Regions from separate parts of the Arthrobacter sp. BGA-UO-ETr-C19 genome, predicted to be linked through region 2. Evidence: predicted binding sites of a transcription regulator. Region 2 holds the regulator's gene; the other holds the start of a gene.
The links. The regulator LexA, encoded in region 2, represses DNA repair genes until DNA is damaged. The targets are predictions, from matches to a motif close to TCGAACANNTGTTCGA.

Region 1 (4,876 bases), on a different contig from region 2:
TTGATGCTGGGCTTGCTCAGCCTGGAGCGTGCCCTCAGGTCCGCCAGTGAGTCATAGGGCTGGCCTGCGACGATCCGCTTCAGCTCAGAACCGGACAGCCCGAAGATGCCGTTGAGGCTCAGACGGATGCCCAGCTTTCCCCGGTCCGGGCCTTCCGCGACGCGCTCAACCCGGTATTCCGCCCCGCTGCGGTTGATGTCCAGCGGAAGAATGGGGATGCCCATTCGGCGTGCTTCGGCCACAAGGAGGCGCTTGGGGTACATCCCGGGATCGTGTTCCCACAGGCCGGCGAGGAATGCTTCCGGATGGTGGGCCTTCAGCCAGGCCGACTGGTAGGTGGGCACGGCAAAGGCGGCGCCGTGGGCTTTGCAGAACCCGAAACTGGCGAACGATTTCAGGGTGCTCCAAACTTTGTCCACGACGTCCGGCTGATATCCCCTGGCTTTTGCCTTGCGGCGGAAAAACTCTTCCACCTGCCCTTCCATGACGTCATTGCTCAACGCCCGGCGGAACTCGTCGGCTTTGGCCAGCCCGCAGCCGGTCATTACGTCAAAGGTCCGCAGGATCTGCTCATGGAAGACCGTCACCCCGTGGGTTTCCTGCAGTACCGGCTTCAGGTCCGGGTGCGGGTAGGTCTCTGGCGTAAAGCCGTGCCTGTGTTCCAGGAAGGGCCGGACCATGTCCGATTTCATTGGCCCCGGGCGGAACAGTGAGATGTCGATGATGAGGTCGTTGAATTCGCGCGGGGCCATCTTGCCCACCAGCTCCCGCTGGCCCGGTGATTCGATCTGGAAGCAACCCAGCGTGTGGGTGCTTCTGATCAGCTCATACGTCGGCTCATCATCCAGGGGCACGGCATTGAGGTCGATCAGGCCGTCCTCGGCGATGTAGTCCGGACCGCTGCCATCTGTTGCCACGGGGTGGGCTCCGGCCGCCACAACTTCTGCCTTGGAGGGATGGATGCGGATGATCTCCCGCACGGCAAAGGCCATGGCGCTTTGCATCCTGACTCCCAGGACATCCAGCTTCAGCATGCCCATGGGGTCCATGTCGTGTTTGTCGAACTGGCTCATGGGCAGTCCAAGGCCGCTGGGCTGGACGGGTGTCCGGTCCAGCAGGGTGGTATCACCGAGGATCACCCCGCAGGGGTGCATGGAGATGTGGCGCGGAAGCCGGTCCAGCCGTTCGGTGAGGTCCACCAGCAGGTCCAGCTGCTGGTTCTCCGAGAAGTTCCGCTGTTCCACCCGTCCGGCGAACTCGCGAAGTTCCGGCTTTTCCTCCAGCGCCTCCCGGAACTTCCGTGCCGAAAAGCGCCACAGCTGTTTGGCGATCTCGCCGACATCGTCGTCGTCCATCCCCAAAGCCATGCCGGCGTCCCGCACCGCACCGCGAGCGCGGTAGCCGTTCTGCATGCTCATCAGTGTGACCCGCTGGGAGCCGAACCGGTCAAAGATCTTCCGGTAGACGTTGTGCCTCTCAGCGCTTTCAACATCGATGTCGATGTCAGGCAGCGTGGACCGGTCGCCGGAAAGGAACCGTTCGAAGATGAGGTCATGCTGGAGGGGGTTCACCTGGCTGATGTCGATCAGGTAATTCACCAGGCTGGAAGCCCCCGATCCCCGGGCTGCCGCCCTCACGCCCATGTCCAGGATCATGCGGGAAACCTCGGCCACGGTGAGGAAGTAGGAGGCAAAGCCGAGGCGGGCAATGATCTTCAGCTCATGCCGCAGCTGTGCGCGCATGTCCGCTTCCGCTTTCCCGGAGATGCCGGGGAATCTCCGCGCAATTCCGGCTTCGCAGCGCTGGGCCAGTTCTGCCAGCGGATCCCCTTCAATGCCGATGACGGCGGCCTCCGGCACCACCGGCTGCTTCCACCCCATGTCAGACACGGGATCCATGCGGCAACGGTCCGCGAGCGCCTCAGTCTGCGCGAGCAGCACCTGAAGATCTGCGGCCCCGTAGCCGGCTGCATGGATGACTTCCTTGCCCAGTTCCACCATTTGGTCCGGGGTTTTCAGCCAGCCCTGCCCGTTGGGCTGAAGCAGCGGCGCGGCGGAGAGTTCGGGAAGCGACTTCAGAGTGCGGGCCGAATCCAGGACATCGGCGGTGGCCGCCCCGTCCTCCTCGCAGTATCGGACTGCGTTGGTGAGCACGGCCGGCACGCCGTACTCCTGCGCCAGCTTGAGCATGCGGACCGCATGGGCGGTGCTTAACGGCTCACCCGGCGCGCTGAGGTGGGTAACGATCTCTGCCGCGACGCTTCCGGCGGGCATGGCGTCCAGCCAGCCCTTGAAAAGGGTCCGGGGCCGGAGGTACCGCCGCCCGCCCAGCGCGTTGCCGACGTCGGAATCCGGGCCCAGCAGCACGGTGAGCACCGGTTTCAGGCTTTCCGGATCCAGGACGCGTGAGGCGAGTTCAGCCCTGGTGACAGCAACGGGAACCGTTCCCCCTGCCTTACCCGTGGTGCGGGCATGTGCGTCGGAGATCAGCCGGCACAGTGCCTTGTATCCCGCACCGTTGTTGTGGCCATGCGCGAGGACAACGACCCGCCCGGTGACGCGGGATGCCGAGAACCGGGTTTTGGAAACCCGCGCCAGGACCGCCCCGGCATCATGGTCCCCCTCGTCGTCGAACACTGACAGATCCACACCGACCACCGGGTCAATTCCGGCAGCCATGCAGGCCTTGAGGTGTTTTACTGTGCCGTACAGGCCGTCGCGGTCCGTGCAGCCGAGGGCGGTTGCTCCCTGGGCAGCCGCCGCCTGGGCGAGTTCATCCGGCCAGGAGACACCATAGTGGGCGCTGAAGGCGGTGGAAACGTGAAGGTGAGTGAAGCTCATGCTGTTTTGTGCTGGAGTGCGTCTTTGGGCCGAAGGGCGTCGTGGATCCGGAGCAGCCGCCAGCGTCCGCTGCCGGCATGCCGCACCAGGTCAAGGGTTAGAGGTTCAGTAAGTTCTGCGGCCGGAGTTTCCGTCGGGCTGCTTCTGCCGGCAGGCAGGACCTGCACCCGCCAGATCTCATGGTCCACAAGCCCGGGCCCGCTCCCCAGCGGAGCACGCCGTTCTTCGGCCCACCACTGGCGGCGTTCGTACCAGCGCAGGGGTTCGGCGCAGACCAGGTATTCCCTGCCGCCCCACCGAAGCTCCGCTGGCTCACCGGTAGGTGCACAGACGACGTCAACCGACTCGCTGAACGTTCCCATGGGTGCCTCCGGATACCAATCTCATCCTGCAGAAAATACGCAGTCATTCGAATATGTATTCGAATAGTTCCAGTCTACGCCGGGCCGGAGACAAAACCTAGATGGGTGTGGACGGACGGCGGCTCACAGGGCAGGATGGTCCCATGAGTTCCAATGACGCGCTCCTGAAGCAGGTAAGCATCGCCGCCAAAGAAAGCACATTGGTGGCCAAGTTCGATATCGACGGCAACATTCCAGCATCGGGCGCCTTTGTTGTAGGGCTCGTGGCTGCCACTCCGGATTATTCACATCAACGGAGGCTGGGAATCGAGTTCATGAACGGCGAGGCGGTCTCGATCTACTCCTTCAGCCATGACGGCACGGAGGAGAATTTCGACCTCAGCAGCGTTGAGCACTCGGGTAACACCATTACGGGCAACTTCCCCATGAGCACGGTACTGGGGCTGGACAAGAGCCACCTCATGTCCGCGTTCAGCGAGGCCGACGGGCGGGAATTCCAGTCTGGCGTACCCGTCGAGGAGAAGCTTTAGCGGATCAGCGCCCCCGCAAGCGGCACCGGGCACCAGCCCGGATCAGCCGGCCCTGCGTCTCGGCGCGCCTGTCAGCGGCCCGGACTTGTTAAGTTGCCTGGACCTGCCTGCGAAGGAACCCGCCAGCCGCCGGGAAAAACGGCTCAGCTGTTGTCGTTGTGGATTTTCATCTCAAGCTCGATGAACTTCGAGATCATGGCCCGGTACGTGCTTTCCACGATATCCGGGTCTATTTCTTTTTTCTCGGCGGCCGAGCGCACATGCTCGATGACCCGCTCCACGCGCCCCGGCGCCCGCACTTCGGCGTCGTCACCCTTCAGGGTTCCCGCGATGCGAATCAGGCGCTCGCGGCGGGCGATCAGCGTGACAATCTGCTCGTCCACCTCATCCACCGCGACCCGCACGGCGGCGAGCTGTTCCCGGTCAGCCTGGGCGTTTTTCTCGTCTCCGTGATTTGTGGGCATGATCATGACAGTATCGAACCATGCAGCCCAGAGTCGATTTTATTTCCTTGGGAGTGCGCAGCGTGGCCGCCTCCCGGCGCTTCTACGTGGACGGCCTGGGCTGGCCGGTCCACCGCGAGGTTCCCGACGAAGTGGTCTTCATCCAGGCCAACCACGGCCTGATCCTCTCCCTGTGGGATGCCGGGCAGATGCAGGCCGAGGCCGCCGTCGACGCTCCCGCCGCCGTTCCCTGCATTACGCTCAGCCACAACGTCGGCAGCGCAGAGCAGGTGGACCAGGTGATGGCCCAGGCAGAGTCTGCCGGTGCGGCCGTCGTGGCCCCTCCCAAGACCCAGCCCTGGGGCGGCTACACCGGATACTTCGCCGATCCGGACGGCTTCCGCTGGGAGATTGCATTCAACCCCACGTGGACAGTGGACGACGGCCAGGTCACCGTCTGATGGCAGGTCCGGGTCTGATTCCGGCCGGGTCCGCTTGTCCCGGACCCGAGCCTCAGAGGGCAAACCCAGACGGCAAACTCAGAAGAGTGCCTCCACAGGCTCGATGAGCTCCGGGGAGTTGTTGCGGACGTTGCCCACCGCCTTGCCCACGGAATCCACCCGCCAGCCCGCGGCTACGTCCTTCACACCGGACCTGACGAGGTCCACCAGGCCGGCCGCGTCGTCCACCTGCGGGTCAAG
Region 2 (4,876 bases):
CTTCCAGCGCTTCCAGGAAGGCTGTGGTTTCCGTCTCAGTACCGGCGGTGACCCGCAAGTGGCCGGCGATGCCGACGTCCCGGACAAGCACCCCTGCGTCCAGCAGTCCCTGCCAGACCTCATGGGGGTTCTCCAGCCCGCCGAAGAAGACGTAGTTGGAGTCGGATGCCGCGGGCCGCAGCCCCATCCGCGTCAGCTCCGCGACAATCCGGTCGCGCTGCCGCTTGATGTCCTCGACATCCGCCATGAGCGCCTCGCGGTGCTGCAGAGCCGCGAGGGCGGTTGCCTGCGTGACGGCCGACAGGTGGTAGGGCAGGCGCACGAGCCGGAGGGCGTCGGTCACCTCCGGGGCCGCGGCCATGTAACCGAGGCGGGCGCCGGCGAGAGCGAACGCCTTGCTCATGGTCCGGGACACGATGAGCCGCTCCCGGCCGGGCAGCAGGGTCAGAGCGCTGGGGGTCCCGTCGTGCGCAAACTCGTGATACGCCTCGTCCACGACGACGACCGCCTGGCTGGCCTCGCCCGCCTCGTAGACGGCCTCCACCACGTCCAGGCCCAGGCCGGTGCCGGTGGGGTTGTTGGGCGAGCACAGGAAGACAATGCTGGGCTGGAGTTCGCGCACCTGGCTTGCGGCCGACTCGGCGCTGAGGCCGTAGTCATCGGCACGCTTGCCGGCGATGTAGGCGGTGTCCGTGCCGCTGGCGAGGAGCGGGTACATGGAGTACGTCGGCGGGAAACTCAGGAGCGAACGGCCCGGGCCGCCGAAGGCCTGGAGGATCTGTTGAAGAACCTCGTTGGAGCCGTTGGCTGCCCAGAGATTGTCCGCGCTCAGCCCGTGGCCGAGGTACTCAGCCAGGGCTTCCCGGAGTTCAGTGAATTCGCGGTCGGGGTACCGGTTGAGTCCGGTGGCGGCCTCGCTTACGGCCGCGGTGATGGCCGCCCGCACGTCGGCGGGCACGCCATGCGTGTTCTCGTTGACGTTGAGCAGGATCGGAACGTCAAGCTGCGGGGCGCCGTAAGGGGACAGCCCCCTCAGGTTGGTCCGCAGGGGCAGTCGGTTCAGTCGCTCAAGCTGGTCAGTCACCTAGACAGTTTAAGTAACCCGGAGGGCCGGCCGGAAACTGTGACGGCCCCGGCGCCCAGAAACCGCCTATTTGTTCGGCACAAACAACTGCTGGCCGGGCATGACCTTCCCTGCCTGGAGGTCGTTGAGCTGGACAATGTCCGCAATCACGTCCCGGGGGTCGCGGCCGGGGTCGACTTTTCCGGCGATGGCCCAGAGTGACTCACCGGGCTGCACCGTGACAGAAACGGTGGGCGTGACGGTCAGGCCGCTGGCGCTGTCTGCAGCCTTGGCCGGCGAGTTCAGGAGCCCCGCCAGGGACAGGATCACGGCGGCAAGCAGAACAAGCGGCAGGCCGATCAGGACGACCCGGCCGCGGCGGGTGAGGCGAAGGCGCGGCGGCTTGCCTGGCCGGGACGCCGCACGGGACTGGGACACCGCACGCAGTTGGGTCACCGCCCGCTGATGAGACACCGCGCCGCGGCGGGAATCCGCAGACGGGAATGCTGTTGAAGCCTGCACTGCTGTTGAAGCTGACATGGCGTGAGCCCTCCTGGACCAAGTTGTACTGCCTCGTGTTCGAACGGACAGTTCGAACACCGGGCTGACGAGCCGCCCCCACTAGAACACATGTTCGAACTTTGCTTTTCCTAGTTTTAGCACCTATCAACGAATTAAGTCGAGACTCGCTAGAACAAATGTTTGAAAAAGCCCTATGGCTGGCCTACGTTGGAAAACACAGAACAACCACATCTGCAGTTGATCAGCAGGGTCTGACATTTTTCAGGCCGGAAGTTCCCGGCCACTGCAGCTACCGCGGCCGGGAGGAACGGAAAGGCGTTGGCGAACATGGCAGCACAGGCCTCTGACGGCAAGGCTCCCCAGCGCAGCCCGCGGTCTCAGCGGACCCCCAAGGGACTGACACTCCGTCAGAAGAAGATCCTGGAAACCATCCAGCGTTCGGTCAATGAAAACGGCTACCCGCCGTCGATGCGGGAAATCGGCGACACCGTCGGCCTGGCCAGCCTGTCCAGCGTGACCCATCAGCTCTCCCAGCTGGAAAAGCTTGGCTACCTTCGGCGTGACCCCAAGCGTCCGCGCGCCATGGAGGTGCTGATGCCACTCACCCTGGATGCGGGGACGGCGAAATCCGGCGGCACGGACAAGGCCCCGGCCATGGGCGCTGCAGGCGCTTCCGTGTCCGAACTGCCCAGCGCGATGGACACCGCAATGGTGCCGTTGGTCGGCCGGATCGCGGCCGGCGGCCCCATCCTCGCGGACCAGATGGTGGAGGAGCTGATGCCGCTGCCCCGCCAACTGGTGGGCCACGGCGAACTGTTCATGCTTAGGGTCGCAGGCGACTCCATGGTGGACGCCGCCATCTGCGACGGCGACTGGGTGGTGGTCCGGCGGCAGAGCGACGCGGTCAACGGCGACATCGTCGCGGCGCTGCTCGACGACGAAGCCACAGTCAAGACATTCCGGCAGCGCGACGGCCACACCTGGCTCCTGCCGCAGAACACCCAGTACGAACCCATCCTCGGCGACCACGCGGTTGTCATGGGCAAGGTGGTTTCCGTACTCCGCTCGCTGTAGCCTCCGGGGCCGGCAGCCGCCGGGCTTCCTCCCCGGAAACATCGCTCAGGGAGCGGAAACGTCGTTCAGGGAGCCTTACGCCCCGGGCAGCAGTGGCCCGGGGCTTCCTCACGTCTGTGCGCCGGCGAGCCTTTCCAGTGCCGCGACGGCGGTCTTCCGGTCGGTCGTTGGCCAGAACGGCGGAAGGGCGGCCCGCAGGAACCCGCCGTAGCGCTCTGTGGAAAGCCTGGAGTCCAGCACCGCCACCACGCCCTTGTCATTCGTGGACCGGATGAGCCGTCCGGCCCCCTGGGCGAGCCTGATGGCCGCGTGCGTGGCGGATACGGACATGAAGCCGTTGCCGCCGGCCTGGGCAACGGCCCGGGACCGCGCGGTCATCAGCGGGTCGTCCGGCCGCGGGAAGGGAATCCGGTCAATGACCACCAGGCGGCAGGACCCGCCCGGCACGTCGACCCCCTGCCACAGTGACATCGTGCCGAACAGGCAGGTATCGGGCTCGTCAGCAAACTGCTTCACAAGGGCCGTCATGGTGGATTCGCCCTGGCAAAGAATGCTGACATCCAGCCGCGTGCGCAGGGCGTCCGCGGCTTCCTCGGCCGCCCTCCGTGAGGAGAACAGACACAGCGCACCCCCGCCCGAGGCGCGGATGAGAGACTCGAGTTCGTCCAGCGCCTCCGGCGACGTGCCGCGGCCCGGTTTCGGCAGGTGCCCCGCTACATAGAGGATTCCCTGCCTGGGGTAGTCGAAGGGCGAACCTACGTCGACGCCGGTCCAGCTCGGCGCACCGTCCCCGACCAGGCCCAATCCGCCAGCCGCGGGTTCGAAGGCAGAGCCGATGGCCAGAGTGGCCGACGTCAGCACCACTGTATGCCCGGCGAACAGCCCTTCCCGGAGCCGGCCAGCGACGCTCAGCGGGGCGATGTTGACCAGCGCCGGGGCGGTCTCGTCCGGCGCGGAGTAGCCCTGCTGGGGATCAAACGTGCTGTTCCGGGAGAACCAGACCACCTCGCGGTTTTCCCGGGCGGCGATGAGCCGTTCGCAAAGCTCCAGAATCACCAGCAGGCGGGAGCGCGCGAGCTGCCGCCCGCCGTCGGCCGTTGTATTGCTGTCCCCCTTGGAATCCGACAGCGCCGCCCGGCAGGCCTCACGAAGCTGGTCAACACAGTCCAGCTGCTCGTCGTTCAGGCCGTTGGGCAGCAGGCCGCTGGGAACGCCGGCGAGAGCCACCTCGAGGTTGGCGGCCGCTGTGTTGAGCGCGTCAACGGTAATGCCGGTGTGCTTGCGTGCGCCGGACGCTGCGGCGTGGACCATGGCCACCGACAGCTGCCCCGAAACCGCACCGGTTACCCGGTCCTGGAGTTCGTGGGCCTCGTCCACCACCACGACGTCGTACTCCGGCAGCACCGCCAGGCCTTCGAAGGCACTGACGGCCAGCATGGCGTGGTTGGTCACCACGACGTCGGCTTCCGTGGCGTTATGGCGGGCAAGCTCACTGAAGCACTCTTCGGCGAGGGGGCACTTCTGCGAGCCGAGGCATTCCATGGACGTGACGGACACCTGCCGCCAGGCCCGGTCCGTGACGCCGGGAAGCAGCTCGTCACGGTCGCCGGTCGTGGTCTGCTCCGCCCATTCGCGGAGCCGGACCACCTCCTTGCCGAGCTGCGACGAGGGGCCGCCTACCGCCGCGGCGAAGTGCGGGACGCTGGTGTCCTCGCCGAGCGAGAAGAGCTGGCCCTCCGATGGTTCCTCGGAGGGAAAGCCGCCCTCGAGCTTGTGCCTGCAGACGTAGTTGGCGCGGCCCTTGACCAGCGCAATCTTCACAGGCCGGTCGAGTGCCGGTTTGAGGCTTTCCAGGAGCCGGGGAAGGTCCCTGCCCACGATCTGCGTCTGCAGGGCGAGGGTGGCAGTGGACACGAGGGCAGGCTTGTTGCTCTCCAGCGAGTGCGCGATGAGCGGGACCAGATAAGCCAGCGACTTGCCGGTTCCGGTGCCGGCCTGCACCAGCAGGTGGTCGCCCGTTTCTATTGCGCGCGCCACCTGCCGGGCCATCTCATGCTGGCCACTGCGGCTTTGGCCGCCCATGCCCGCCACGGCACGGTCGAGCAGGTCAAGCACATGCTGCTCGCCGGCCGTGGCCGCGGCACCGGCGGCTGCCGCCCCGTCAGTCATCGGTGCTGAAGGATTCCAGTTCAGCCGCGAGGCCTTCCCGGACCATGA

Region 1: the regulator LexA is predicted to act here: its motif matches at 3,250-3,265, upstream of AC57BR_RS15475 (DUF6504 family protein).

The regions. Positions count from the first base shown of each region.
Region 1 covers NZ_JCAQPC010000022.1:133,044-137,919, forward strand. Annotated here, with positions in the region: gene AC57BR_RS15470 (DNA polymerase III subunit alpha) at 1-2,840, opposite strand, end outside; gene AC57BR_RS15475 (DUF6504 family protein) at 2,837-3,202, opposite strand; gene AC57BR_RS15480 (hypothetical protein) at 3,346-3,732, shown strand; gene AC57BR_RS15485 (chorismate mutase) at 3,876-4,202, opposite strand; gene AC57BR_RS15490 (VOC family protein) at 4,217-4,636, shown strand; gene AC57BR_RS15495 (SOS response-associated peptidase) at 4,715-4,876, opposite strand, start outside.
Region 2 covers NZ_JCAQPC010000020.1:47,138-52,013, forward strand. Annotated here, with positions in the region: gene AC57BR_RS12470 (histidinol-phosphate transaminase) at 1-1,084, opposite strand, end outside; gene AC57BR_RS12475 (LysM peptidoglycan-binding domain-containing protein) at 1,151-1,603, opposite strand; gene lexA (transcriptional repressor LexA) at 1,913-2,659, shown strand; gene AC57BR_RS12485 (ATP-dependent DNA helicase) at 2,768-4,828, opposite strand; gene hflX (GTPase HflX) at 4,821-4,876, opposite strand, start outside.